One region of the Paenalkalicoccus suaedae genome, then DNA from elsewhere that is predicted to be linked to it. Evidence: riboswitches for the same ligand, from Rfam matches in the RefSeq annotation. Region 1 holds a riboswitch; each other region holds the start of a gene.
The links. Region 1 has a riboswitch for S-adenosylmethionine ahead of FLK61_RS09505 (LLM class flavin-dependent oxidoreductase). Riboswitches for the same ligand answer to the same signal wherever they lie in the genome.
Positions count from the first base shown of each region.

Region 1 (9,983 bases):
GAGAGCGAGTCGGTGCAATAACTGAGGTCATTAAGCAAATGGAAGCTCGGCTTGAACGATACCGTGAGCTCGAGGGTCAAAAGGGTACTCATGGTGAGCTTGTAGAGAAGCTATCAAAGCTTGATAAAGTCTTTAGAGGAAAAGAGTTTGTCGAGTTTATTGCAGAGGAACAGCTCCATACGATTAGCCAAATAGCGACTGATCGCTTAAAGCAGTTAACGCGCGGACGCTACGCATTAGAGGTCGATTCCTCCGGTGGATTTATCATGAGGGACGATGTGAATGGTGGTGTAAAGCGCTCTGTTACAACACTTTCTGGTGGAGAAACATTTTTAACGTCTTTAGCATTAGCACTAGCATTATCGACGTCCATCCAGCTCAACGGTCAGCATGCGTTAGAATTCTTCTTTTTAGATGAAGGGTTTGGTACACTTGATCCTGATTTATTGGAAACGGTGATTCATGCACTCGAGAAGCTGCATACGGATCGCTTAAGCGTTGGCGTTATTTCCCACGTGCCAGAGCTTAGAGAACGATTACCGAGAAAGTTAATCGTGACTCCTGGTGAGGCATCAGGAAGAGGGACGACAGTTAAGTTAGAGGAGATGTAGGGGATTTGGTTGAATGTGCGGGGAAGATGCGGAGAGTTGCGGAGAGTTGGGGGATTCCGCGCAAGTTGGAGAGCGAACTGCGCAAGTTTACCGTGCGATTGCGCGAAAAGGAGCAGGAATCGCGTGAAAATGCTAGTGAATCACACGCACTTAACGTATCTTCACATGTTACGCGACTCATCTACCTCTATAACAAAAAAGCCCCAATCACAGAGGTGATTGGGGCTTTTCTCTAACAATTACTCGTTCATCCAGTCTGGATGGTGGAAGCCTTGGAAGTCGGATTCGATTACTTCCCTAAATTCATCGGATTCTACTGCGGCAATGATGTCTTTCACGAACTGTTCGTCAGCTCGCTCTTCTGTGACTACAACTCGGTTGATGATATCAGCTGGTATCTCATCTCTAAATAGTGCTGTTGTTAGGTCGAAGCCTGCAGAGATGGCAAAGTTACCATTAACTGCTGCAAGCTCCACCGAATCTAACGTTCTTGGTAGCTGCGCGGCCTCTACAGGATGAAAATTCAGATCAAGTGGATTATCCTTTACATCATTTTCTGTCACACGAAGGGGATCGGCAGAGTCATCAATCTCAATTAATCCATTATCTCTTAAAACAGTTAAACCGCGGGCTAGATTGGTTGGATCATTAGCTAGTGCTACTGTGCTGCCGGGCTCGATGTCGTCAATGGAATCGTAGACATTGGAATAAACGCCGATCGGTGCTGTTGGAACGGTTATGACGTCGTGCAGCTCGAGACTATGTTCTTCAGCGAACGCCTCCATATACACGAGGTGCTGGAATAGGTTGGCGTCTAAGTCGCCGCGGTCAAGTGACAAGTTTGGTTGAATATAATCCGTGAATTCGGTGATGGTAACCTCGTAGCCGAGGTCCTCTAAATACGGCTTTACGCCGGCCTCTAACATATCGCTGTAAGGAATAGTCGCGCCTAGTGTTAATTCCCCGTATTCATTTGACGCCTCTGATTCGTCCGATCCACAGGCTGCTAGTAAAGAAAATGTAGCAACAGTTGGTAAAAGTAGTAGTGATTTTTTCATCCATAATCGCTCCCTTAATATTTTTTAGATATACGCTTCGCAAATCGATCTCCACCAAACTGGATAAGTTGGACAAGAAGAACGAGTAAGATAATCGTTGTGAACATGATGACATTATCATAACGGTAGTAGCCGTATCGGATCGCTAGGTCACCAACGCCACCTCCACCAATCGTGCCAGCCATCGCAGAATAACTAATTAAGCTGACAGCGGTTATCGTGAGACCAGTAATGAGAGTTGGCGTCATTTCAGGTAAAATAATGTCTCGGATGATAAGCCATGGAGAGGCGCCGGTTGCAACAGCTGCTTCAATGACGCCAGGATCAATGTCACGAGCGGCGCTCTCCACGATGCGAGCGTAAAAAGGAATCGCTGCAACGGATAGGGCGACGGATGCAGCTACTGGACCAATCGTTGTCCCTAGTAAAAAGTGCGTAAATGGGATTAAAAATACTAACAGAATGATAAAAGGAATAGACCTAATTAAGTTAACAACCACGCCAGCACCTTGGCGCACCCAAGAGTTTTCTAAGATTAGCCCTCGATCCGTCACATAAAGCAGAATCCCAAGAGGTAACCCTAAAAAGAAGGCGGCTGAGAGAGAAATACCGACCATTAATAATGTTTCAAGGAAAGCTGCGTTAAGCTCTGGCAAAAGCTGTAGAATCGAGTCCATTCGCAATCACCTCCGTTTTACTTACCTGATTTTCTAAATACGTCACAGCTCGACGAATCTCATGCGCATCACCTTGAAGCTCCATAATGAATACGCCAAGCGGCTTATCTTGGATATACTCGACCTTCCCGTGCAAAATATTCCCCTTTACTTTAAAGGTTTGAAGCATCGTCGAGACGATTGCCTCAGAGGCTAAATGGCCTCTAAAGGTTAATTTAATGACATGACCTGTTAATTCATTCACAAGCTTTTCTGGGAGAGAAAAATGTAGAACGGTATCAATGAAGGAGGCTGTTAGCTCCTCTTTAGGATTGGCAAAGACGTCGTAGGTGTTCCCAGACTCAATGATTTGCCCACGCTCCATAATCACACACGTATCACAAATCTCTTTTACTACTTCCACCTCATGCGTAATAAGGACGATCGTTAACTGGAGCTTTTGATTCAACTCTTTTAATAGAGCTAAAATAGACTGCGTCGTTTTTGGATCAAGGGCAGAGGTTGCCTCGTCGCAAAGTAAAATACTTGGATCGTTAGCAAGAGCTCTCGCAATACTCACACGCTGCTTTTGTCCACCACTTAGCTGACTGGGGTAGGCGTTCTCTTTATCTGCAAGACCAACGAGCGCAAGAAGCTCTCGAATACGCTGTTTGCGTAGCTTTTTCTCGTAGCCACTAGCTTTAAGCGCAAAATTAACGATTTGAGAAACAGATCTTGAGCTTGGTAGATTAAAATGCTGAAAAATCATGCCGATTGATTGTCGCGTTTTTCGAAGCTCGCTTTTGGATAACGTATGTAGCTCTACGCCATCTATAGATACTTCGCCGCTTGATGGTACTTCTAAATAATTTAAGCAACGTAGTAACGTACTTTTACCTGCACCGCTGTAGCCGACGATCCCACAGATGGAGCCCTTCTCAATGCGGAGGCTCACGTCATCGACTGCTACGATATCATTCTTATCCCCGTACTTTTTAGTCACGTGATCTAGCTGTATCATATCGCTCCTCCTTAGCTTAATGCCTGTTCGTGTTTAAATGATTTTGCGCGGTGAGTATCAGGAAGCTTGTTTCCTAGGTGAGGAAATAGCTTTTTTCTAAACGTGCCCTCCGCGTAATCCTGTTTGTAAATTCCTGAAGCCTGCAGTTTTGGCACGACTAATGAGACAAAATCCTCGAGGTCACTTGGAGTAACAAAGTGATTTAAATTAAATCCGTCGACATCGGACTCAGTAAAGAGCGTCTGTATTTCGGCTGCAACATGATCAGGGTCCCCTACGATAACTTGATTAGTAATACCATCGAAGCGTTTTAATGCTTCGCCAACTGTCAGAGCCTTTGCGTTATCCTTCGTTAAGGTGGCAGCTTTATAGTGACCACCCTCAGTTGGTTTATCATAGCTAAAAATATCATCGGGATCTTTGTCTTCGAATTCTGCGATGTCATAGCCACTAGCGCCAAACTGCGCTTTAGCGGCTAGCGAACTCCAGTGCTGATTATATTCCTCTAGCTTTTGCTCGGCATCCACTTTGGATTCTGCAACAATGACAGACAAGAACGAGAAGATAAGTACGTCCTCGCGCTTTCGTCCATGAGCTTCGACGCGCGTTTTTAAATCTGCTACGAGCTCTTTAACTTTAGCCGGAGTCGGCCCACCGACAAAAATACATTCTGCGTGCTTCGCGGCAAAGTCTCGACCACGGGCAGAAGTGCCAGCCTGGAATAAGACAGGTGTTCGTTGCAGAGATGGCTCTGACAAGTGAGGACCCTCAACCTTAAAGTAAGGACCTTCATGATTAATTTCGTGCACCTTATCAGGATCAATGTACACATCGGCTTGACGATCGTTCACAATCGCATCATCCTCCCAGCTCGTTTCCCAAAGCTTATAGGAGGTGTCTAAATAATCGTCCGCAATATCGTAGCGCTCATCGTGCTTGATCAGACCCTCAAGTCCGAAGTTTCTTGCTGCATTGGGCAAGTAGGAGGTGACGATATTCCATGCAACGCGACCATTTGTTAAATGATCGAGCGTAGAGAATCGTCTTGCGTTTGAAAATGGGTGCTCGTAGGTAGTGCTAACGGTGACGGCAAAGGAAAGGTGTTTCGTGACCGATGCCATTGCTGAAACTAGGAGGGCAGGGTCATTTATAGGTACTTGCATCGCTTGTTTGATGGATGGTGCTTTACTTTGTTGGTACACATCATAAACGCCAACGACGTCTGCAAAAAAGATAGCGTCAAACTTTCCTTTTTCGAGTAGTTTAGCAAGATCTGTCCAATAGGAAATATCTTTATAGCTATCTTGACGTTTGTTCTCAGGGTGCTTCCATAACCCGTGAGAATTATGCATCGCACTATTCATGTCAAACGCGTTTAGTCGTAATTGTTTTGTCATTGTGTGTTGGCCTCCTAAAATAAAATAAAAATGCGCCTGCCTTTTTCATCATGAAAAAAGCAGGCGCATTTACGCAGATCCGCTTTTCTCATCTTCCAGGCAATACGCCTGCTGGAATTGGCACGCCGCAAAGTTGCACGCTGCCGAGGTATCAAAGGGCCAGTCCCTCCACCTCTCTGGATAAGAAAAAATTGGGTTTTTTATGAAGTTGATGGTGTTCACTTTACTCTCACATCTCCGATCTGTCAACAGGGTTTTTCAAAATAGTTTGTCATTGACAGAATTTTCTTCGTCACGTACTATTAGTCTCATTCAACTCGAATAGGGGGCATAATCATGTCGATCAAAACGACTCAACTTATAGAAGAGGCACACATATTAAAAGAAAAATTTGCAGATCGAGCAGCATTTTACGATGAATCTGCGATGCTACCTGAAGAAAATATACGTGATTTAAAGAATGCATTCTTTTTGTCCATGACAGTGTCAGAGAGGGTAGGTGGCCATGGGTTAACGTTAGTACCAATGCTTGAAATTTTGACGACGCTAGCTGAAGGGGACGCGCCAACAGCTCTCTCCTTCGGATGGCATGCTGGCTACTGTTTAGAATTATCGGAGGATAGTATTTCTCCTAAGACAGAGAAGTTACTTACGACGATCGCCAAAGAGCAGGTGCTACTTAATCTCGCCCAAACGGAGAAGGCAACTGGGAGCCCAGCAAGAGGAGGTGCGCCTACTGTTAGTGCTGCGAGGCGTGACTCAGGGTGGGTCATTAATGGAACCAAAACGTTTACCTCATTCGCCAAAGCATTAGACTACGCGGTGATTTCTGCAACCGTTAAGGAGACAGGAGAGAAGGGCTTTTTTGTCATCGATATGACAAAACCTGGCGTAACGATTGAGGAGACGTGGGATAGTGTTAGTATGCGCGCGACGAGAAGCGACGATTTGGTGTTGACGGACGTTTTCGTAGAGGAAGATGCGTTACTTAAAACGGAGGCTTTAACGAGTCCTAAACCGCGCGGATGGTACCTACTCGTTCCGGCTGTATATTTAGGAGTCGCTAAGGCTGCGCGAGCGTATGCGAAAGAGTTTGCTAATTCTTATCAGCCTTCAACGTTGCCACATCCTATCGCAGAAGTTCCAGAAGTCCAGCGTAAGTTCGGAGAGATCGAGCTTGCTTTGTTTGAGGCAGAGACCTTACTTCATGCTACTGCGAGAAAATGGGAGGAGACAGATCTTCAATCTAGAGATGATCTTCGCGGCGACTTAGGAGCTACTAAAAAAATTGTTACGGAGAAAGCGAATATCATCGTGGATTTGGCTATGAAGGTCGTAGGTGCAAAAAGCTTATCTCAAAGCTGTCCTTTACAACGACATTTTAGAGATGTCCGAGCAGGTCTTCACAATCCGCCAGCAGAAGATTTAGTGATCAGTCAATTAGGTAAAAATATATTAAAATAGTTTTAAAGAGGGTAGAAGCTAGTTTGATGGCTTCTATCTTTTTTTGTGAAGGTAAAAGAATTTGGTCATTAGATGTTAGGTGTTTTAGCGTGAGGAAGGAAGATATTCGCGCGGGTGTAGATGAGAGTCACTTGCAGTTGAGATAACATGCCGCTCGATTCGGTTGTCTGGTTACCGAATCGCATTTTCGGATAACCAAAGGGGGAAAGCGGATAATCGAAAGGTAAAAGCGGATAATCAAAGCAATTCACCAATTAATCGCTCCTCGTTTCGAATTAACCACTTGATATTCATCACAAAGTTTGGACAAAATAATCTTTCTGTCCACATACAAAAACCCGTCTCCAATTAGGAGACGGGCCAAATGGTAACTTACTTCGTCGTTTGTAGCTTTGAAGCAACGTACTCATCATACGTCATTTCTTTATCGATAACACCTTCATCTTGAATATCGATGATGCGATTTGCAATCGACTGGTTGAACTGGTGGTCATGAGAAGCAAACATTAACACACCTTTAAACTGGATAAGTCCATTGTTAAGTGCTGTAATGGACTCTAAGTCTAAGTGGTTTGTTGGCTCGTCTAGTAGAAGTACGTTAGATCCGCTTAGCATCATCTTAGAGAGCATGCAACGTACTTTTTCTCCCCCAGATAAAACGCTTGGGCTCTTTTTCGCTTCTTCACCAGAGAAGAGCATACGTCCTAAGAAGCCACGAATGAAGCTTTCAGACTGATCTTCTGGTGAATAAGGGCGTAGCCAATCAATAAGAGAAGGATCATTCGAATTCTCGAAGAACTCACTGTTATCCTTCGGGAAGTAAGATTGAGTCGTTGTTAGACCCCACTTAAAGCTTCCGCTATCTGGCTCTACTTCACCCATTAAAATTTGCATGAGTAGCGTTTTCGCTTGTTCGTTAGAACCAACTAAAGCGACTTTGTCTTCGCGGTTTAAACTAAAGCTCACATTATTTAAAAGCTGCTTTCCGTCAACCGTTTTAGAAATGTTCTCAACAACTAATACGTCATTCCCAATTTCGCGTTCTGGTTTAAACGCAATATATGGGTATTTACGAGATGAAGGACGAATGTCTTCAAGCTCAATTTTATCAAGGAGCTTTTTACGAGAAGTCGCCTGTTTCGATTTCGAAGCGTTTGCCGAGAATCGTGCAACAAAGGACTTAAGCTCATCAATTTTTTCTTCCTTCTTTTTATTACGCTCCTGAGCCATCTTTTGAGCAAGTTGACTAGACTCGTACCAGAAGTCATAGTTACCAACGTAAATCTGGATTTTACTAAAGTCTAAATCGGCAATGTGCGTACATACGTTATTTAAAAAGTGTCTATCGTGAGAAACTACAATAACAGTATTTTCGAAAGAAGCAAGGAAATCCTCGAGCCACGTGATGGCTTCGATATCAAGTCCGTTTGTAGGCTCATCGAGTAAAAGAACGTCAGGACTACCGAATAGCGCTTGAGCTAAAAGGACTTTTACCTTTTGCCCCTCTGTAAGCTCAGACATTTTTGCTTGGTGAAGCTCATCCGCAATGCCAAGTCCTTGGAGAAGAACCGCAGCGTCAGATTCTGCTTCGTACCCGTTCATTTCAGCAAATTCACCTTCAAGCTCAGCGGCACGCATACCGTCTTCATCTGAGAAATCTGGCTTCATGTAAATGGCATCTTTTTCCTTCATCACTTCATACAGTCGCTCGTGACCGATCATGACCGTATCTAGAACAACTTCATCCTCATAGGCAAAGTGATCCTGCTTTAAAACAGCTAATCGTTCGTTTTTACCTAAAGAAACATTTCCTGTTTGTGGCTCTAACTCACCAGAAAGAATTTTTAGAAACGTGGATTTCCCCGCGCCGTTTGCACCAATCAATCCGTAACAGTTACCTGGATTAAATTTAATATTTACCTCTTCAAAAAGCTTTTTATCGCCAAAGCGAAGGCTTACATCAGTTGCTTGTAACATAATTTATTCAACCTCTTCCTATAGACATACTGCATGGATTATACCATTACTAACGCCAAAATCATATAGCAAATAAAATTTGCATGATTGTAGGTTCTATCTTTTAAATAGCATACATATACATATCGGTAGTGGGAAAGGGGAGGTCAGTCATGCAATCAGATAGCTTGTTTCATAGCGTTACTACTCTATTAAAGGATTTATACAATGATGAGGAAAGATGCTACTACCATACAAATGATAACTCACATAAGGAGTGTTCTCATGAATTAAGACAGATGATTTTGTTTTTAACCTCTATAGAACCAGAGCGTTCTTTTCATGTTACTAAACCGATGAGTGAAAAAGAGCAGCGACTTATGCTGTATGATTACGAGCGAGTATGTGAGCTTATGTTTCATCCAGAGCTTAAAGATAGGCTTTTTACAATGGTTGAAAAGAAAAAATTTCAGTCAAATAGTGCCCAGATTTTTCATTTTGCACTAAGTATGGTACAATAGAATTTGTGTCATGCTAATTAAGTGTTTAACGCATCATGCGTGCAGGGAGACTTATTTAGACACGAGTAATTTTTAAGATTAGGTAAAACAGATCCGTATAGGACGATCATTATATATATTAGTTTGATTTAGGTCCCACATGCGCTTCCTCTCACGGAAGTGACCCACAAACATTCGTGTTATCCGAAAATCCACCTTTTAAGTCACCCATGCGAAACCTCTATTATCTATTAACCCAACCGTTTGATTTTTTCGCCCACGCTTTTTAAGGTTGCGCAAAAATCACGTATGTAGAAAGTTGCCGTTTTCCCTGTATTTATTAGAATTAGTGGGAGTCATTCTTTTAGTTAATTACTATATAATGATTACACCCATTTGTTAGGAAAGAAAAAAAGTTTATCCGCATACGTTTCGTTTGGCGAAATAGAGGAAATAGTATGGTGGAGAGACTAGTTGCGACATCATTCGCAGAAAAAGAAAAGAGTGATGCAGAATGTATAGTAAATTATATGAAAATAGTGAGGCGACTATCATGAATCCTGAATTGAAGGAAACAATGGTCCGCTTTATCGAATCCGTGTCGAGAGAAGATTTAAACAGTTCTTGGCACCATTTCGCCCTATTAGTAGAAGATAAATCATCCGTGATTGATGAAGATAATATGATTATAAAAACGCGTGGCTTCCAGCTTTATTATAAAGATAAGCTTTCTTATGAAGGTGTCATCTGCTGGAGCTACCCAGAAGAAACAGAAAGTCATAAAATCGAAGCTACCTTGTCGGTTCGTTTGGATAAAGTACAAACGTCGACTGGTTTAGCAGAAACTACTAAGTTTCAATATGATGTTAATTTAGTTCCGACAATTCGGAACAACGATGAGGTAGTACGACTTGAAGAATTACCTCTACCAAACTATTTAACTGCTTATGATCAGCAACGAATCCAACTACTTCTTTCAAAATGGGGACTTGATACGCCAATCTCCCTATCCATGGAATACTATGAGCAAGAGGATATTGATTTCCTCGCGCAAAAGTTAGTTAGCATGACAATCTTATTACAGGCAGCTTCTAAAAAGTATCATGAAGTAAAGATGTAATAAATGAAAAGACCGAGACAAAGCGATTATGCTGTCTCGGTCTTTTTTGTGTGGGGAGGTGGTGAGAATAATGGCTCGCGATTATCCGAAGACGAGGTAACATTATCCGCATTTCTTGTTCGATTATCCGAAAACGAGGTACCATTATCCACTTTTCGTGTTCGATTATCCGGAAGTGAGGTAACATTATCCGCTTTTCG
Region 1 covers NZ_CP041372.2:1,766,150-1,776,132, forward strand. Annotated here, with positions in the region: gene FLK61_RS09485 (SbcC/MukB-like Walker B domain-containing protein) at 1-611, shown strand, start outside; gene FLK61_RS09490 (MetQ/NlpA family ABC transporter substrate-binding protein) at 851-1,669, opposite strand; gene FLK61_RS09495 (methionine ABC transporter permease) at 1,684-2,346, opposite strand; gene FLK61_RS09500 (methionine ABC transporter ATP-binding protein) at 2,312-3,346, opposite strand; gene FLK61_RS09505 (LLM class flavin-dependent oxidoreductase) at 3,358-4,743, opposite strand; SAM riboswitch class I at 4,829-4,930, opposite strand; gene FLK61_RS09510 (acyl-CoA dehydrogenase family protein) at 5,080-6,207, shown strand; gene FLK61_RS09515 (ABC-F family ATP-binding cassette domain-containing protein) at 6,580-8,184, opposite strand; gene FLK61_RS09520 (hypothetical protein) at 8,337-8,684, shown strand; gene FLK61_RS09525 (hypothetical protein) at 9,178-9,783, shown strand.

Region 2 (9,983 bases), 940 kb from region 1:
CAACGATTATTGAAGAAGAGGCAAATATCCAAGATAATAGCACGCTGCACCAAAGTCCAAATGTACCTTTGCACATTAAAAAAGGCGTCACAGTTGGACACCAATGCCTGTTACATAGCTGTACGATTGAAAAGAATGCGTTGATTGGAATGGGATCGATCATTTTAGACGGAGCAACTATCGGAGAAGGAGCTTTTATCGGAGCCGGAAGCCTCGTACCACCTGGCAAAGTCATTCCACCAAATGTGTTAGCACTTGGTCGCCCAGCTAAAGTTGTACGTAAGCTTACGGAAGAAGACCTCGCTGACATGGACCGAATCCGCAAAAGCTATGTGGATAAAGGCCAATACTATAAGTCTCTTAAATAATGAATAGTAAATTTAAATGTGAATGAAGAGCCAACTAGGAAAGAGCGGCTCTTTTTTTGTTTGATTCGCTTATTTTTTGATTTTATATTTCTTATTTTGGTTTTATGTTCCGTATTCTGGATTTATGTGCCGCATTTTGACTTTATGTTCCCTACTTTATTTTTATGTGCCGCATTTCAAAGTTATGGACTTTGTGTAAGCTTTCTTCTCATTTATGTTCCTTCTTCTGACTTTATGTTCCGCATTTCAATTTTATGTTCCCCATTCCGAATTTATGGACTTCAAGTTCCAAGCTCGTTCCGCGTGATCTTTGGCAACTTCCGTCTTACTTCTCATAAGTTATGCATTATTTCTTTTTACACCTTACTTGAACCAAATTTCGTGCTGTTCCCAGAGCGTTCCGCATTCCTTCTAGCAACTTCCACCTTACTTCTCGTAGTTTACGTACTACTTCTATAGCAAATCGATTTCTCAAAATAGAAGGTCGCTAAGCTCCATATTCTCCGTAACCGCAGAAGCCCCGAAGCGGCGGGTGCGTAATACCCGTGTAGCCCTATCGCGCAACGAAAATCCTTTCGATCGGCCATTGGTTTGGCCGATCGAAATAGTTGAGTTAGCCACACAGGTATGTAGCGCCCGACGCGCAGCGGCGCCGAAGGTGCCCGCACTTGAACTTGCTCTTGAACTTGTTCTTGAACTTGCTCTTGAACTCGCACTACAAAAAAAGAAGCCAAAACGCTACAATAAGCGTCTTAGCCTCTCCTATTTTTTCTATTATTTGCTTGCAAGCTCAAGCGCTTCTTCTTTAAGAGTAGTTGCTTTATCTGTTTGCTCCCAAGGAAGATCGATATCCGTACGACCAAAGTGACCGTAAGCAGCTGTTTGCTTATAAATTGGACGACGTAGGTCTAGCATTTTAATAATTCCTGCTGGACGTAAGTCGAAGTTATTGCGAACAACCTGAACAAGTACATCTTCTGATACTTTACCAGTACCAAACGTGTCTACAGCAATAGATACAGGCTGTGCTACACCAATAGCATAAGCTACTTGTACCTCACAACGGTCAGCAAGACCAGCTGCAACGATGTTTTTCGCTACATAGCGCGCAGCGTATGCTCCAGAACGGTCTACCTTTGTCGCATCCTTACCAGAGAATGCTCCACCACCGTGACGAGCATATCCACCATACGTATCTACGATGATTTTACGTCCTGTAAGACCAGCATCTCCTTGAGGACCACCGATTACAAAACGTCCTGTAGGGTTGATGAAATACTTTGTATTTTCGTCAAGTAGCTCCGCTGGAACGATTGGTTCAATAACGTGCTTCTTCATGTCTGCTTTGATTGTTTCAAGCGTTGTCTCTTCCGCGTGCTGTGTAGAAATAACGATAGCATCAATTCGCTGTGGCTGATGATCTTCACCGTATTCGACTGTTACCTGTACCTTTCCGTCTGGGCGAAGGTAATCAACTACTTCTTGCTTGCGCACTTCCGCTAAACGGCGAGCAAGCTTATGAGATAAAGAGATTGGTAAAGGCATTAGCTCTTCTGTCTGGTTATCTGCATAACCAAACATAAGACCTTGGTCACCAGCACCGATTGCTTCGATTTCGTCATCAGTCATCTGACCTTCACGAGCTTCAAGAGCCTTATCAACACCTTGTGCAATGTCAGCAGACTGCTCATCGATTGAAACGAGTACAGCACTTGTTTCATAGTCGAATCCGTACTTCGCACGAATATAGCCAATATCCTTAATGGTTTTACGAACTGTCTTTTGAATATCTACATAGGCAGAAGTACTAATTTCCCCTGCTACTAAAACAAGTCCTGTATTAACAGATGTTTCGCATGCTACGCGAGCATTTGGATCTTGCTTTAAGATTTCATCTAAAATGGAATCCGAGATCTGATCACAAATCTTATCCGGATGACCCTCTGTTACTGATTCTGATGTGAATAAACGCGTTTTTGCCATACTTGTAACCTCCTAGGGATAACCTTATCGTGTTAATAAGGCATTGTTTTACGGTACTCTGTTCCCTGAAATGCGTGATTATCCGAGTATAAAAGAATTTTTATAAACATAAAAACCCCTTTTCCGCTTGAGGAAAAGGGGTTTACTCGTTCGCCTTTCACCTCTTATCGGTCAAGACGCATTGCGCCTTGCAGGTTAGCACCGTTTCACTTTGTCAAAAGAAGTGATGGTTGCTGGGCTTCCTAGGGCCTGTCCCTCCGCCAACTCGGGATAAGAGTATCCGCTTTGATGAATGATACCCAAAAATCGACGACCTGTCAACAGTTCTTATCTACCTATGATATCGCTTCCCTTTTTCACCAGTCTTAAACAACGAACATACGCTATAAAACATTATTAGAAATGGAGGGATACTCGTGAAAAAACTCTGGTTACTGCTACTTTTACTACCTCTTGCTGCATGTTCAAAAGGGCAAGACACGATTCAAGTTGCCGAAGTCATGCGCTCAATTTTCTATGCACCACAATACGTCGCAATAAGTGAAGGATTTTTTGAAGAGGAAGGGATAGAGATTGATCTCACTACCACGTGGGGAGGCGATACAACGATGACAGCACTACTCTCAGATGGTGCTGACGTTGCCTTGGTTGGTGCTGAAACATCTATCTATGTATACGCTCAAGATGCTCGTGATCCTGTAATAAGCTTTGCACAAGTGACTAAAACAGATGGAACATTTCTTATGCAACGCGACCTTGATGAGCCCTTCTCCTTCGACGCCTTAAAAGGACAGACACTTTTAGGTCAACGAAGAGGTGGCATGCCTCAAATGGTTGGAGAATATGTGCTTAAACAGCATGGAATTGACCCCCATACAGACATGGAGCTCATCTCAAATATTGACTTTGGAAACATTGCAGCTGCGTTTGCATCTGGAACAGGGGACTATGTTCAATTATTCGAACCTCAAGCAACTCAATTTGAACAGGATGGTATTGGTAAGATTGTTGCTTCATTTGGAACGGAGTCTGGCTTCTTACCTTACACCGTTTATATGGCAAAAGAGAGTAAGCTTGATAGCCTAAACTTAGAGGGTTTCAACCGAGCATTAGCGAAAGCACAAGCCTTTGTCCACGAACAAGATAGCGCAACCGTTGCTCAGTCGCTACAACCATTCTTCGAAGACACACCACTCGCTACTATCGAAGAGGTCTTTGTGCGATATCGTGACCAAGGCTCGTATGCAACGGAACCAGGACTCAAGGAAGAAGAATGGCACCATCTCCAAGACATTATGGAGGAAGCTAACGAGTTACCAGCACGTGTCGACTTTGACACGTTAGTGAAACCAGTTGATGTAAAATGACGCTCTTAGAACTGCAGCAAGTAAGTAAATCGTTCTTATCCCCTACATCAGAAACAAAAGCATTAGCAAACATTACAGCAACTATTCAGGCAGAAGAGTTTGTGTCCCTTATCGGGCCTAGCGGTTGCGGAAAATCGACGCTTCTATCTCTAATCGCAGGGATGACCCAAGCTACAGCGGGGTCCATTTCACTTTACGGAAAACCAATAACCGGTCCTTCCAAGGAAGTCGGATACATGCTCCAACAAGACTACCTGTTTCCATGGCTCACTGTTTGGGAAAATATAATGCTTGGATTAACCTTGCAACATATGCAGGATGAAAAGCATGTGGTTTTTGCAGAAAATTTGTTACAAGACGTGTATTTAAGTGACAAAAAAGATGTCTATCCAGACAATTTATCTGGCGGCATGAAGCAACGGGTTGCTTTAATACGAATGCTTACATCGAATCCATCTCTTCTATTACTAGATGAGCCCTTCTCTGCCATCGATCATCAAACAAAGCTTCAGTTAGAGCAAACTGTCGCCAGTATTGTAAAGCAACACAAAAAAACAACGCTTCTAGTGACGCATGATATTCTAGAAGCGCTCGCTATGAGTGATCGCATTATTCTTTTATCAAGGCGCCCAGGTACGATTCAAAAAATCTTTGACGTCCCTGAGAGTTTACGATCGCTTCCTCCTCTTGAGGCACGTCTTCATCCCGATGCTCATTCTCTTTTCACCGTTGTGTGGAAGGAGATGATGCAGGATGACAATACTTCAAGCATATCAAAAGAAGCTCGCTCGTAGCCGAAGACGTGTACGACTTACTCAGCTTAGTCTTTTACTTGCCTTCTTTATTTCCTGGGAAATAGCTGCTCACACAGCTTTCATAGACCCATTACTATTTAGCTCTCCGTCTCGCGTGATCCAATTAATCCTGCAACAAGGTACTAGCATTTTTGTCCATATCTCCGTTACCGTTTTAGAAACAATTGCAGGGTTCTTACTAGGAACTGTTGGAGGGATAATAATCGCGACTATTTTATGGAGCAATACCTTTATTGCAAGGGTTTCCGACCCTTTTTTAGTCGTGTTAAACTCCATGCCCAAAGTAGCACTAGGTCCTATTGTCATCGTTGCGTTTGGTCCAAGTTTCGCCGCTATTATTGCCATGGGTGCATTAATATCCATCATTATCACGACAATGGTGGTGTTCCAAGCATTTAATCAAGTCGATCAGAACTATCTAACAGTCGTACGAAGCTTCGGCGCAAGTAAATGGCAAAGCTTTCGACATGTTATCTTCCCTGCGACTCATCAAACGATTATGGCAACATTAAAAGTAAACGTAGGTCTTTCATGGGTAGGGGTAATAGTTGGGGAATTTTTAGTATCAAAGCAAGGTCTAGGCTACCTCATTATTTATGGGTTCCAAGTCTTTAATTTTACACTCGTTATGATGTCACTCTTCTTTATCGCGATCTTTGCAACGATTATGTATCGCATCGTTTTGTTTATTGAAAAAAAAGTAGTTGGGACTGTCTCTTGAGAAGGATTGCCTCCTAAAGCCACAAAAGTGGCTTTAGCTGAGGTATCATACTCTTACATAAGCGTATTTGAAGGGAAACGTCGTTTAACCTCTGAAATACTTAATGGTAGTACAAGATCTTTCATGATAAAGCTGTATGCCTCCTGATTAGCAATTTGATCAGGTAATTGTTTTAACAGCTTCGGACCCTGTGTTTCCATGTAAGAATCCTTTTGATCAAGGTGATCTACTTCTGCATAATAGACGTTTTTAATGACCGTCTCAGCCTTGCCTTGCACTCGATATTGTCCGACATAATGAATAGTGGACACAACTCCACCTGTCTCCTCGTACACTTCTCTGATGGCTGCATCTTGAGCTGTCTCTCCTTTTTCAACTTTCCCTCCAGGAAACTCGATTCCACGAGAGGAGTGAACGGTTAATAGCCATTTATCCTCAAAGGTTGTGACGACCCAAACATGCTTCGGATCCTCTGAAAAGGGATGGTCCTTCGTTGAGAACGTGACTTCGTTCCGATAATAGTCTAAAAATGATTGCATCGTCTGTACCTCCGCTGTCCATATTATCTGACGTTAGTGTACCAAATTTGACGACTATTGTCCGCATGTGGCACTTCCTCATTATTTTCCCTATTTACGCTCTTTTAAATCAATGGATATCTATTGCGTTTACATGCTAACTAGTTTATAGAAGCTTTCCGAGGTGTCAGCCCTTCAGTCACTCTACAACATCCATAGGTCAGCCAGCTCGGAATTTAATTTAAAAATTTACAAAGTACTTTTAGAACCTCTTTCGTTTATACGTCTTCCAATCGTTTTTATACAAAAAAAGGACGGCAATTGCCATCCTTTTGCATATTTTTATTTAGCCGATGATGAGCATCCATACGTACAAGCCCACGAGTGTGATGAAGAGGGTTGGTACTGTTAGGATAATACCGACTTTAAAATAATAGCCCCAAGAGATCTTGATTCCTTTTTGCTGAAGGACAAAGAGCCATAGTAGCGTTGCTAGTGATCCAATTGGCGTGATCTTTGGTCCTAAATCGGATCCGATAACATTTGCGTAGATAAATGCATCACGCATAACACCTGTAAATCCTGCATCCTCGATCGCTAATGCGTTGATCATAACTGTAGGCATGTTATTCATCACAGAGGATAGAATGGCTGCAATGAAGCCCATAGAGATAGTTGCAACGAACAGACCCTGCTCAGACGCTTGCTGAAGAACGACAGCAAGAACATCTGTTAATCCTACATTACGAAGCCCAAATACCACCACGTACATACCAATGGAGAAGACGACAATTGCCCAAGGTGCGCCCTTTAATACCGTACGAGTCTCAACTGCAGGACTTCTTTGAGCCATGATCAAGAAGAATATAGCGATTAATCCTGCAACAAACGAAACAGGTAGGCTCATTACTCCGTCCGTTGTAAATGCTGGAATGTAAATAAATTCTGACACGATATAACCTACGAGTAATAAGCCTAGTACTAACCAAGATAAGCGGAACATTTTAAGGTCTTTAATCGCTTCACTCGGCTTACGTAGCATATTCATATCGTAATTCTTAGGAATATCTTTACGGAAGTATAAGTAAAGCACGAGAATACTTGCTCCTAATGAAAAGAAGTTAGGAACAATCATATAAGTTGCATATTCGATAAATCCAATACCAAAGAAATCTGCTGAGACAATGTTCACTAAGTTACTCACGAGTAATGGTAGTGATGTTGAATCAGCAATAAATCCGCTCGCCATAATAAATGGTAAGATCATGGACTCTTTAAACTTAAGTGCTCTTACCATTGCTAGTACGATCGGTGTTAAGATTAATGCTGCACCGTCATTCGCAAAGAAAGCCGCAACGATTGAACCTAACAAGGACACGTATAAAAACATTTTAAGTCCGCTACCTTTTGCAAGCTTAGCCATATGTAACGCCGCCCACTCAAAGAAGCCAATCTCATCAAGGATGAGAGAAATGATAATAATGGCGATAAACGTAAGCGTCGCATTCCAAACGATTCCTGTTACTTCTCCTACATCGTTTAAATCGACGACACCAATCATAAGAGCTAGTATTGCACCAATTGTCGCAGACCAGCCTATTGATAATCCTTTTGGTTGCCATATAACGAGTGTGATCGTCAAGGCAAAAACTAACACTGCTAAGTATACCGTTATCATGTAATAAAACACCCCTTCTTCGTAAAACACTTCCTCATTATATAATCAATCGCTTATATAAACAACAGTAAATATATTAAGTAATTATGAAGACGTATATGAATAAGAGCTCATGGAGGCAAATACCAATTATTTTAGCTGTGTTAGTAGAATCAAAAAAGCTGCCTTATCTCAGGCAGCTCCATGTATTTACTTATTCATCGTCTTCTCTATCCTGCGATGGACTAACCCAGACAATCTCTTGAATTCGTATGAAGAAGGATGCTCCTCCAGAGCTTACGACAATATGATCTGGCTTCACATCTTCTAGCCTACCTCGAACACTTCCCTTTGTTGTCTGTACATTCAGCATGCTGCCTCTTACACTAACTAGTGTCTGATACACAAACGGATCAAACAACGTTTTATATTCGACGCTCGCGTTTCTCTCTTGTTCATACATACTTATCCCCTCCTCTGCTACCAAATTGTATGAAAAAGGAGAGAAAGTATGCATGGTGATTTTTTATTCAAAAAAAACAGGGACCTTGTTCTTGGCCCCTGCCTTTACTAGTTATAGCTTAAACGTGCGGATAGCTTCTTGAAGTTCTTCTGCCATCTTTGCTAATTGATTCGCTGATGCACTTACTTCTTCCATCGATGCTAGTTGTTCTTCTGCTGATGCCGCGACATTTTGCGTATAGCCAGCTGATTGTTCTGCTATCTCCGTTGTTTCTCTCACAGAATCACGGACGGTTTGGATACCAGTATCGACCGTTAAAACAGCCTCCGTAACGTGTGCCATTTGTTTTGTAACCTCACCAATTGCAGTAGATAGATCCTCAAAAGACGTACCTGCCTCTTCAACATACTTCATGCCAGACTGAACGGCTTGTCTACCATCCTTTGTGTAAGAAACAGAGGATGATACTTCCTCTTGAATTTGGGCTACAAGGGAACGAATTTCGTTCGTTTGATTGGAGGTCTGCTCCGCAAGCTTTCTCACTTCATCTGCAACAACCGCAAACCCTTTCCCGTGCTCTCCGGCACGAGCAGCTTCGATAGCTGCGTTGAGTGCTAACAAGTTAGTCTGCTCTGCTACATCTGTAATTAGTGATACGATCTTACCGATTCGCTCCGATTTATCTGAAAGTCTGTTTACAGATGAATCAATCTGCTCTGTTAATGTATTAATCGTCGACATTTGCGTAACAGTTTGACTAATAATTTGTTGCCCATCAGATGCTTTTGCTGATGAAGAGGAGGCTGCTTTATTTACCTCAGATACTGCTCCACTAACTGCAGTAATTCCTTTTGCCATTTGTGCAACTGTCTCTTCATTTGCCGCAGCTCGCTCTACCTGTTGATCTGCTCCAGACGCTACTTCTTGAATAGACTGAGAGATCTCTTCTGTAGCTCGGCTTGTTTCGTTAGAGCTTGCTAAAAGTTGTTCTGAGCTTGCAGCGACTTGATCAGCGGTATCGCCAACCTGTCTCATCATCGTTTGTAAACTATCAATCATTCGGTTTACAGCAAGAGACATCGTGCCTACCTCATCCTTTCCTTTAACAGGAAGAGGAGCAACTTGTAGATTTCCTTTACTGACTTCATCTGTTGTCTGTACGACTCGATTAATTGAGCTTGATAGCAGAGTAGCAACTGCAAAGAAGATACCTCCGCCAATTATCACAATTGCTAAAATAATAGCGACAAAAATAATTCGATTATAGGTTACGATATCACGGGCATCATCACGCGCCAATTCAGCTTCGTTCACTGCATATTCTGCTAAAGCTAAGCTATCTTCTACAATCTCATGACGCAAATCTGCTAATTCATTCATTCGTGACGTTTGCAGAGGTCCTCTTTCTAATGGGACGTTTACTAACGCTTCGTTGAACGTTGTCACTTGTGCATCTAATTGCTCAAAAAGCTCTTGAGATTCTGTTGTATACATTCTGCCTCGAAGCTCTTCTAAAAAGCCATCAAGTTTTTCACGTTGAGATGTAAAAAATTCCTCATTCGAGTTCTCTCCACCTGTACGAATATAGTCCGCAATGGAAATATATTGAGATCGAACTAATGAGGCAACGTCTGTTACGACAACTGCTCGCTCGCTTCTTTGCGCATATGTATCAATATCATCACTAATTTGATTCATTTGGGCGAAAGAGATTCCTGCCCCAATAATTAAAAGTAAAATAATGAGTAGAAATGTCCCGACCAACTTTTTTCTTAATGATAAATCCCTAATAAATCTCACTTCATTCACCTTCGCCTTCTCATGTCTGTTAAAAAAGTAACACGTTTAATAAGATGTATGTATATTTTATCATACGAAAGTTTCATTCGGAGATCAATTTATATTTTTTCTGTATGAAGAATTTAATAAAATTATTATATTCCTTTTGGGTAAAGATTTTTCACGCGTGGTATACTGAATAAAAATGTATGTGGTTGAGGTGAGCAAATGGCAAGGAACAAAATCTTCATTCTTGCAGGGGGATTAGTTATCCTAATTGCGCTATCCGCTCTGCTCATTCTTTCCGATCAA
Region 2 covers NZ_CP041372.2:2,708,084-2,718,066, forward strand. Annotated here, with positions in the region: gene FLK61_RS14530 (gamma carbonic anhydrase) at 1-368, shown strand, start outside; gene metK (methionine adenosyltransferase) at 1,143-2,351, opposite strand; SAM riboswitch class I at 2,513-2,628, opposite strand; gene FLK61_RS14540 (ABC transporter substrate-binding protein) at 2,768-3,718, shown strand; gene FLK61_RS14545 (ABC transporter ATP-binding protein) at 3,715-4,512, shown strand; gene FLK61_RS14550 (ABC transporter permease) at 4,472-5,254, shown strand; gene ytkD (RNA deprotection pyrophosphohydrolase) at 5,308-5,793, opposite strand; gene FLK61_RS14560 (arsenic transporter) at 6,119-7,450, opposite strand; gene FLK61_RS14565 (YuzF family protein) at 7,644-7,892, opposite strand; gene FLK61_RS14570 (methyl-accepting chemotaxis protein) at 8,004-9,701, opposite strand; gene FLK61_RS14575 (hypothetical protein) at 9,900-9,983, shown strand, end outside.
Region 2: it holds a riboswitch for S-adenosylmethionine, as region 1 does, so the genes downstream of both, metK (methionine adenosyltransferase) here and FLK61_RS09505 (LLM class flavin-dependent oxidoreductase) in region 1, are expected to answer to the same signal.

Region 3 (9,983 bases), 1.3 Mb from region 1:
GTCCAGTAGTGACCGTAGTCGCCACCCTCTGCATGGCCAATACCAATGTGAGTGAATCGTTCACTTAAGATATTTGCACGATGTCCTGGTGAGTTCATCCAGCCTTCTACTACCTGTTCTGGTGTGCGCTGTCCTGCCGCTATATTTTCTCCCGCAGCACGGAAATCAAGGCCGTAGTGCTCCATCATTTGAAATGGGCTACCGTACGTTGGGCTATCATGTGAAAAGTAGCTATTGTCGCGCATGTCCTCGGACTTGATACGGGCTACATCAGCCACGTCAGACGCAGCTTGAAGTGCAGGCAATCCTTGTGCTGCTCGCTCCTGATTGGTTAAGCGAACAACCTCTTGCTCAAATGCCGAGCCAGTAACAGACTCCACTGGCGTCGCGCCTTCTGCCGTGATCTGAATCTCACCGCCTGGCTGCCAGTTTACATCGGCACCAGCCGCTTCAGATACAAAGCGAAGTGGGACAACTGTGCGTCCATCAACAATGGAAGGTGCTACATCTATCGTACGCGCTTCCCCATTGGCGGATGCTTCTGTGCTACCAATTTGCAAATTGATTGTCACGTCCTGATTGGATGCTACGATCGACTTGGACGCCGCATCCCAATTCACGCTCATGCCAAGCGCTTCAAAGATCGGACGGAATTCGACCATCGTGCGATCTGATTGTAAAAATGGATCAGATGTAAATGAGATCTGTTGCTCGTTCACAGCTACCGTTGGCGCATCATTCGCAGACACTGCCTGCGGAAGGACGAATAAAAGCATTGCCATCGATAGTGCGAGTAACCATTTTGACATGTTTATGCCACCTCCTGAATGATTTCGTCCTCATTATATAGGAGATTGATAGATTACAACGCTCATTTACGTAAAATGGCTACAAGGTACCACATAGTCTCCATTTCTTACTTTTTGAGATTATACAAGACTATTTAACTATTTCATGAGAAAAATGGTCGGCGAAGCGCTCTCATCTCGTTCAAAGTCCCAACATTTTCTTTTTCCCGCTTTCCGTTCCCACATATTTATAGAAAATTACGTGCGCATTTTTTTCGTAAATCGGGTATCGTGATATACGGACAGCTGTATCTACATACGATATCTATCTACGAAGGGAGCAACCTCTATGACAGCAAACGAAATAGGATTCAGTTTTATTATCATTGGACTATTTTTAATTATTGGAAAGTGGATTCGTGTCTTCTCTCCGTTTTTACAAAAACTTTTTTTACCCTCCTCTATCATCGCAGGTGTCATCGCGCTTTTAGTTGGACCAGAAGTGTTAGGCCGTATTATTGGGGCCGTTGTGTCTCCAGATCATGCTCTTGCTGACGGATTATTCCCCTCATTTATGTTCGATGTGTGGGCGACGTTGCCTGGGCTATTTATTAACGTCGTTTTCGCCTCTCTATTCTTAGGGACAAGCATTCCTAACCTTAAAAAGGTGTGGAACATTGGTGGACCGCAAATTGCCATGGGGCAAATGGTATCGTGGGGGCAATATGTAGTCGGTATGCTACTCGTGCTCCTTATTTTAGCGCCATTCTTCGGCACAAATCCACTTGCCGGTGCCCTGATTGAGATCAGTTTCGTCGGTGGTCACGGTACTGCCGCTGGTCTTGGCGATACGTTCGGTGACCTAGGCTTCGCGGAAGGGTATGACCTTGCACTCGGTCTTGCTACTGTCGGTATTCTAAGTGGGGTTATTATTGGTATTATCTTAATCAACATTGGTGTGCGCAGAGGAAATGCCAAGCACGTCGAGAACGCCGCAACATTTTCTGACCAAGGTCGTACGGGTATTGTGGAACTTGATAACCGTGACGCTAGTGCCGAGATGACAACTCGTCCTGAGTCGGTCGATCCATTCTCGCTTCACCTTGCGTACGTTGGGTTTGCAATTGGACTTGGCTGGGTGCTTCTTGAAGGCTTTGTTTGGCTCGAGGCTGTGACCTATGGTCCGGCAACAGACGTCTATCTGTTTGAATACGTGCCACTCTTCCCATTTGCGATGATCGGTGGTATTATCGTGCAGCTTCTATCGGATAAATATGACCGCTTCCGCGTTATTGATCGCAAAACGGTTAACCGCATTAGCGGTCTCTCACTAGATGTTCTTATTGTGAGTGCACTCGCGACGATTTCGATCGCTGTAATCGGTGATAATCTTGTGCCGTTCCTAGCGCTTGCTGCGATCGGTATTGGATGGAATGTCTTCGCATTCCTCTATCTCGCACCGAAGATGATTCCGTCGCACTGGTTTGAGCGTGGTCTCGGTGACTTCGGTCAAGCAACAGGTATCGCGGCAACTGGACTTCTATTGATGAAGGTAGCTGATCCAAATAACGAGACACCAGCTCTCGAAGGCTTTGGCTATAAACAGGTACTCTTTGAACCATTCGTCGGCGGCGGTCTCGTCACAGCAGCCGCCATGCCACTCATCTTCCAGTTCGGCCCGATCCCATTCTTAATCGGCTCGACGCTAATGACCCTGTTCTTCTTATTCTTCGGAATCTTTTATTTCGGTAGAAAAAAGGGTGAAGGTGTTGCGTAAGTTAGGAAGCTAATATGTAAGGAAGGCGCTAACCCGTGCTTGGGTTAGCGCCTTTTTTTGATGGGGCTACGGTTCATTTATTTTGTGTAAGGTTCATAAATTTTGTATACGGTACATTCTTTCTCCACACGGTACATAAATCCCGCATACCGTACATTCTTTCTCTATACGGTACATAAAACCCAAATTGCCAAAGAGCCACTCAAAAAAAAAGAGCCTCTTGGTACCGACCCCCGAAAGTTAGAGTAGATAATCTAACTTTCGGGGGTGTTTTTATGGCCAAATATAGTGAAGAATTTAAAATGAAACTTGTTAGCGAATATTTGAATGGAAATCTCGGGTATAAATTATTAGCTAAAAAGTATAATATGCCCTCTCGAACTCCACTACAAAATTGGGTAAGATCCTATAAAACGCAAGGGGTTGAAGGATTAAAACGAAGAAGAACGAATGAGGCGTACTCTGTTCAATTTAAAGTGGATACGATACAATTTATGCTTGAGACAGGTGCTTCTTTTCAGGAAACTGCTGAACAATTTAGATTGAATAATCCTGCTTTAATTTACAGTTGGATGAAAACATTTAATGAACAAGGATTAGGAGGCCTGAAACCAAGATCAAAGGAGCGACCTTCTATGTCTAAAAACAGTAATAAATCAAAGGGAAAAGAAGAGAAGAAGTTAACACGTGAAGACGAACTAGAACGCGAGAATGAACTGTTGCGGCTAGAAAATGCCTACCTAAAAAGTTGAGAGCTTTTCGAGAGAATCCGAATGCCTTCCACGAAAAGCACAAGCAACAGTGGCGTTCGAACTCAAAGAAGAAGGATACCGATTAAAAGATATTCTAGTTATTGTAGGTATTCCAGAATCAACCTACCACTATCATGTGAAAAACTTTGGGAAAGAAGATCCGGATAGAGAACTAAAAGAAGTCATTACTGAGCTGTTTAAGGCGTTTCATGAACGTTATGGTTATAAACGCATTACCAAGGAATTAAAGAAATCAGCCTGGTGTATTAATCACAAAAAAGTGTATCGACTTATGAGGGAATTAGGGTTAAAATGCGTAAAGTTTATGAGGAAGTCTCGTAGATACAATTCTTATAAGGGTAAGGTTGGAAAGGTAGCGAAGAATCGACTGTCCCGCCGATTTAGCACGCCTATTCCTTTTCAGAAATTAGTAACCGACATTACAGAATTCAAATGTCTAGGAGAAGAGAAATTGTACTTAAATCCACTCCTTGATCTTTACAATGGGGAAATTATCGCGTTTGGTATCAAGAAACGTCCAACATTAGATCTTGTCATGGAACCTTTAAAAGAAACAATAGAAGTACTAGGAGCTCAGGCAACCTATCGTACGACTATCCACTCCGATCAAGGCTGGCATTATCAGCACAACCAATGGGTGAGGACATTAAAAGAAAATAAAGTATTTCAAAGCATGTCACGTAAAGCAACCTGCGCAGACAATGCTTCAATAGAGAATTTCTTTGGTATATTAAAACAAGAAATGTATTATGGAGAAAAATTAGTGAGCTACGAAGAATTAAAAAGGCAGATTGAAGAATATATTTACTGGTACAACCATATACGATCAAAAGAAAAATTGGCTGGTTTTAGTCCAGTCGAATACCGAACACAAACCAGCCAATTAGCTGCATAATAAAAACTCTAACTTTTAGGGGTAGCCACCCTTCTACAAAAAGAAGGCCCTTCCCTTTCGAATTTTTTAAATCAAACGCAGAGCTGGCAGACCCGAAGGACATTCGGAGACAATCCATAGGGGAAAGAGGTCTTTGAGATCCCGCAGGAGGCGCTAAGGGTAAGGCGGCAGCCGCACCCTGCCGACGAGGAAGCTCAAAGACCGGCCCTATGGATGTCGTAGAATGTCTGGAGGGCTGACAGCTCGAAGAGCTGATTTAAACTAGTTAGTACTTGGTCATTTTAGTCCAAAGGACTGTTCTTAAAACTAGTTAGCCCTTAAGCAACAAGCCCTAAGAACTCCTCTATAAAACCCGAACCACCCTATGCCATCTTCACCCGATTTTCTGCAAAACGCTTGGTCCAAAGCATCGCCGCAAAAAACACTACAGCCGCCAGGACCGCCACGATCGCGTCAGACACGAAATGGTAGTCGAAGTACACGCGACTTGTCGCAACGGACGCGACAACGAACAAAAGTGCCGCTCCTGCTACGAGTCTCATCGCTCCTGTTTTAAGCACGAACCTAAACAGCACATATCCAACGACCAGCGCTAAAATCGTCGCACGCATCGTATGTCCACTCGGAAAGCTGTAGGATTCCATTTCAAACGAGAAACCAAACGCCTCGATCATCCGCTCCTCGCCTGGGCGCTCACGTCCGACGATCAGCTTCAACATAAAATTCGTTGCCACACCACCGTAAATCGTGATGTTCAGCCAAATAACTTCACGTACTCGCTTCATCAAAACGAGTACGCCTGATAATACAACAGAGACGATCACTGTGAGCTCCACGCTCCCGAACGTCGCTGCTGCCTGCAAAAATTCCGTCATGCTCATGTCCTGTTTCCCCTCTAAGAACCTTCTCTATTTCTATTACGCAAAAGCTTGTACGCCAAACACGAAGTGTAGCAGTAAAAAGAATACGATCATCATAACCATCCCGATACCAAGTCCTCGTAGTGCTTCGGAGAACCCGTCGTCAAACGGTTTATCGTCTTTTTTCTGGCTCATCGCTCATCCCTCTTTTCTCACCAAAGTCGGATATAAAACGAATTTGATAAGAGTGAGTTAGAGCGCGCTCTCCGCGAGGTAGGACATGCGAATTGCCTTTTTGTACGCTTCATTCCACTCAGCAGTGAGGTGCTCGCGGAGTTTGTGAGCGTCATCCACGACTTCCCCTCTTACCTGCTCCTCTAGTGGCGAAAATAATTTGGCATCGTCCGATCTCGAGGTGGTCGTACCCTCTTGATCGTCATCAATAAGCCATGCGCTGATGCTATCGTCCGACGAGGAGATGGCAGTGGCCGTTTGTGCGTTCAACGGGTCTACGAGTAGTGTGCTCATAATCATGATAAACGCAATAAATCGTAGCATCCTCCTGCCACCTCCCTCTTGATAAAGTAGCTTAATCATAGTGATGTTGTCACATTTTGTAAAGCCACTTTTTCATTATTCCATTATTTTACGCAAGTTATGCGCAGATCCGCTGCGACAGCTCCTTATAAAAGCCCATCACATCGCTCCCCTTCGTGAACTGTAGCTGATGATTCCCAGACTTTGTTGCAATTTCGATTGTGTTTGAAAAGGATAGGAACCCAGTCTTCTCTATCGCAATTTCCTCTATTTTAGAAAATGGAATTGTCACTACGACAGAGCGCGACTTCGACATAATCGAACGGTCTACAAATAAGACGCGATGCGACGTCAACGCCACAAAATCAACCATCAGCCCATACGTGCTGTGGAGCTCTTCTCCTTCAAATAGGAATTCCTGTACTTGGTCGTGGTGCTTTGATTTATTGTCCCCTTTGAAAAAATTCATTCATTTCGTCCTCCTTCTACTTTCTCTTAGCCTTGTTTGTCGTTAAGAGGTCGCGGTACGTTACATGATTAAACACCATTTCTGCATGTTCCCATGCGCGCTTTCAACCAACAAAAATAAGAGTTTCACAGTACGCATCAAACGCACCGCTACTCCTCTCATTCACCCTTACCCTCTTAATAAAACCCCACCGGATCATGGTTTGACTCGTTCCACTCATCACGCTTCTTTTTTCGATTATCATTTTGTAACTGACTACACAATTCATCAATATCAACCTTTTCTTCATAGTGCCATTGGAGTGCAGCTGACGTATACAGTTCATTTAATTGCGCAAATGAGAGCCCGTCTGTCTTTTCTACTAAAAGCTCCACTTGATCTTCGGTTAAGAAACGATCGAAACGTTTAACTTTTGCGTACTGACTTCGAAGCTCTTTGCCGGGAAGCTTCAGCTCATACGAGCGATCGAAGCGACCAGCACGGTTTACTAAGGCAGGATCAATTTTCTCCGGATAGTTTGTTGTACCAACTAAAAAGACCCCTTCTTTAGATGTTGATCCGTCTAGTGTATTAAGAAATACAGAACGTACGTCTAGTGGCATCGAGTCCAAGTCTTCAATAACAAGTACCATCGGCGTTAACTTCGCCACCTTCTGGAATACTTCCATTACGGTGTAGCTCGATGTGTGTTCTGTAATCTGCCAGTACACGACAGGAGCCTCTACACTTCCTGCTATTGATTTAACAAGCGTAGTCTTCCCGTTTCCAGGGTGCCCGTATAGTAAAATGCCTCTTTTATAAGGAATATCATACGTCTTAAAAAAGGAACCATCCTCTAGAAAGAATTGATCGATAGAACGATAAATTTCCTCTTTTAGTCCTGCTTCTAATAAAACATCTTCTCTTAATACAGCTGTTGTAATTTGTTCTCGTCGTTCCTCTACTCCATTTAATGTATCAATGAGCATAGACATGTGCGCCTTACTATATATACGATTTTGTTTGTATACATAATGAAGGAAGCGTTTGACGGCTGTTTGTGACGTGGAAAAAACGAAGCTTTGCTCATAGTTCATATGCTCACGAAAAATCGGAATTCTAACTAGAGCAACCTCAAAATCAGGATAGTAGTAAACCGAATTATCAATATTCAGGTTAGAGTTTACCCGCAGACGATCTTCCTCTATCTCCGTTGTAACCTTAAATGCTTCAACTGACTCAAAAACATATGTAACAAATTCTACGTTCGCGTTATGCTTAATATCATCTTGGAGCACTTTCCAAATATCCACAAGTTCCTCTTGGAGAGAAAATTGATAGAAAGTATGTCCAAATTCAGTAAACAAGTGTTCACTCACACCCTCAAGCGCAACCGCATGTTCTCTGTAATTTATCATATCTTTTATTCGCGTATTTGACTTATTGAAGAGAAACGAATCCATAGTAACCACTCCTTAAATGGGAAGTATAATTGGCTGGTACTCTCATAATAGCATGAATATGGGTTTTGATTCTCCATTCGTGCGACTCTCTCAAGATTTTCCTCAATAAGCAGTTGACATTTTAAGGATACTAAGATAGAGTACTGATTATCGAATCGAACACATACACTCTTATCCAGAGAGGCGGAGGGATTGGCCCTACGAAGCCTCGGCAACAGGCCGCATGCGGTACTGTGCCAAGTCCAGTAGCGTTTGTGCTACAAAGATAAGAAGAGATAGTAGTCAACTACCCTCTTCTTGTGAAGTGGGCTTTTTTATATGCTCGAATCGAAAACTGAATACCTTATCCAGAGAGGGGAAGGGACTGGCCCAATGAACCCTCGGCAGCAGGCTACTTGTAGCACTGTGCCAAATCCAGCAGGCGAAAGCCTGACAGATAAGACGCATGTTTGCCGCTTCTTATCGGACGAAGAAGTGGCTTTTTTGCGTACCTAGGGAGGAAAAGAACATGAATGCCTCACAGGAAAGCACAAAGCAACAGCTCATTACACGGTTGCTCGAAGCAGGTCACTTTAAGATCGGTAACCAACAACTATATGAGCTAACGGTGGAGGAATTACGCCAAGCACTAAACCAAACAGAGGAGGTTCGCCTACGATGAGTGAGAGCACCACAAAAGAATCGTATGTCCAGTCCGTCTTAAAACAAATTGAGTTTGGCACAGTAACAGTAACTGTGCACAATGGGGAAATCACCCAGGTAGACGTAACCGAGAAAAAACGATTTCCGAATCAGAAAAAAACAAACTAGCTGCTGATCTGACGACAGAAGGCACCTACCCCCAACACATAGGGGGAGGTGCCTTTTTGCGTCCCAGCAGACTTTTAGTAAAAAGGAGCACATGCATTGATTACATTCGATGAAGTCACAAAAAGCTTTACCACAAATGGAAAGGACATCCTTGCCGTCGATGACGTGTCCTTGACCGTGAATAAAGGAGAAATATTTGGCATTATCGGCTTCAGTGGAGCGGGTAAAAGCACGCTACTTAGACTCGTTAACTTACTCGAAAGCCCAACAAAAGGTCGCATCCTCATTGGCGATCAAGACATTCAGTCATTAAAACCACGGGATCTTCGTCGCCAACGTCAGCAAATCGGCATGATCTTTCAAAACTTTAACCTATTTTCGTCACGGACGGTTTTTGGCAATGTTGCTTATCCACTACGACTTGCACGAAAACCAAAACGAGAAGTGACGCGCATCGTCAACGACATGCTCGACTTTGTCGGATTAAAGGACAAAGCCGATCATTATCCTGAGCAACTGTCTGGCGGTCAAAAGCAACGCGTTGGCATTGCTCGTGCGCTAGCCACGTCACCGGAATTCCTTATCTGTGACGAAGCAACGTCTGCACTTGATCCTGATACAACCGATGATATTCTTCGCTTATTAAAAAAGGTGAATGAAGAATACGGCATCACAATTCTTCTCATCACGCACGAGATGCACGTGATTAAAACGATTTGCGATCGTGTTGCAGTCATGGAGAATGGTCGCGTGATTGAGAGTGGAAATGTATTCAACGTTTTTTCGAATCCACAAACAGCCACGACAAAGAATTTTATTAGCTCTGTATTAAATGATCGACTATCTATTAAGCTATTAACGCATTTACGCAATAGCCATACTAACCCTCTTTATCGGGTCATTTTTAAAGGCGAATCAACCAATCAACCATTATTATCAAAGGTTACACGTAAGTACGATCTAGATTTTAATATTGCTTATGGCAGTGTCAATGAGTTACAGGATCAGCTTTACGGCAACTTAATTGTCGAGTTTATCGGTGATCCAATCGCGGTTCAGCGAGCCATAGAAGAGCTCGCAACAACCGTCGAGATTCGGGAGGTGATCAATCATGGGAGTTGATTGGAGTACGTTTTGGCTCAGGGTTGTGGAGGCGACCGGTGAGACGATTACGATGGTCCTCTTCACACTCGCCTTCGCCAGTATCTTCGGCGTCGCGATCGGTCTCACCTTATATGTCACGCGTGAGGACAATATTTTAGAAAATAAAGTCGTATTCTTTTTCATCAATGTGTTAATCAACATCATTCGCCCAATTCCGTTTATTATCTTTCTCGTCGCTATTACACCTTTAACGAGATTGGTAATGGGTACAACGATTGGAACGACAGCAGCCATCTTTCCTATGACAATTGCTGCTTCGTTCGGGATCGCCCGCATTGTGGAAAATAACCTTGTTGCGATTGATCCAGGCTTAATTGAAGCCGCAAAAGCAATGGGTGCATCCCCTTTTCAAATTATTTATGGTGTCCTCATTCCAGAGACACTCGGTCCACTTATTTTGGGACTAACCTTTGTGACAGTTGCCTTAATCGACTTTTCTGCTATGGCAGGGATTGTTGGGGGTGGCGG
Region 3 covers NZ_CP041372.2:489,089-499,071, reverse strand. Annotated here, with positions in the region: gene FLK61_RS03015 (stalk domain-containing protein) at 1-809, opposite strand, end outside; gene FLK61_RS03010 (sodium/glutamate symporter) at 1,138-2,565, shown strand; gene FLK61_RS03005 (helix-turn-helix domain-containing protein) at 2,841-3,317, shown strand; gene FLK61_RS03000 (IS3 family transposase) at 3,367-4,233, shown strand; gene FLK61_RS02995 (phosphatase PAP2 family protein) at 4,596-5,114, opposite strand; gene FLK61_RS02990 (hypothetical protein) at 5,151-5,288, opposite strand; gene FLK61_RS02985 (hypothetical protein) at 5,346-5,651, opposite strand; gene FLK61_RS02980 (PH domain-containing protein) at 5,749-6,099, opposite strand; gene FLK61_RS02975 (AAA family ATPase) at 6,276-7,541, opposite strand; SAM riboswitch class I at 7,710-7,813, shown strand; SAM riboswitch class I at 7,882-7,984, shown strand; gene FLK61_RS02970 (Fur-regulated basic protein FbpA) at 8,050-8,202, shown strand; gene FLK61_RS02965 (YezD family protein) at 8,199-8,351, shown strand; gene FLK61_RS02960 (methionine ABC transporter ATP-binding protein) at 8,448-9,473, shown strand; gene FLK61_RS02955 (methionine ABC transporter permease) at 9,463-9,983, shown strand, end outside.
Region 3: it holds a riboswitch for S-adenosylmethionine, as region 1 does, so the genes downstream of both, FLK61_RS02970 (Fur-regulated basic protein FbpA) here and FLK61_RS09505 (LLM class flavin-dependent oxidoreductase) in region 1, are expected to answer to the same signal.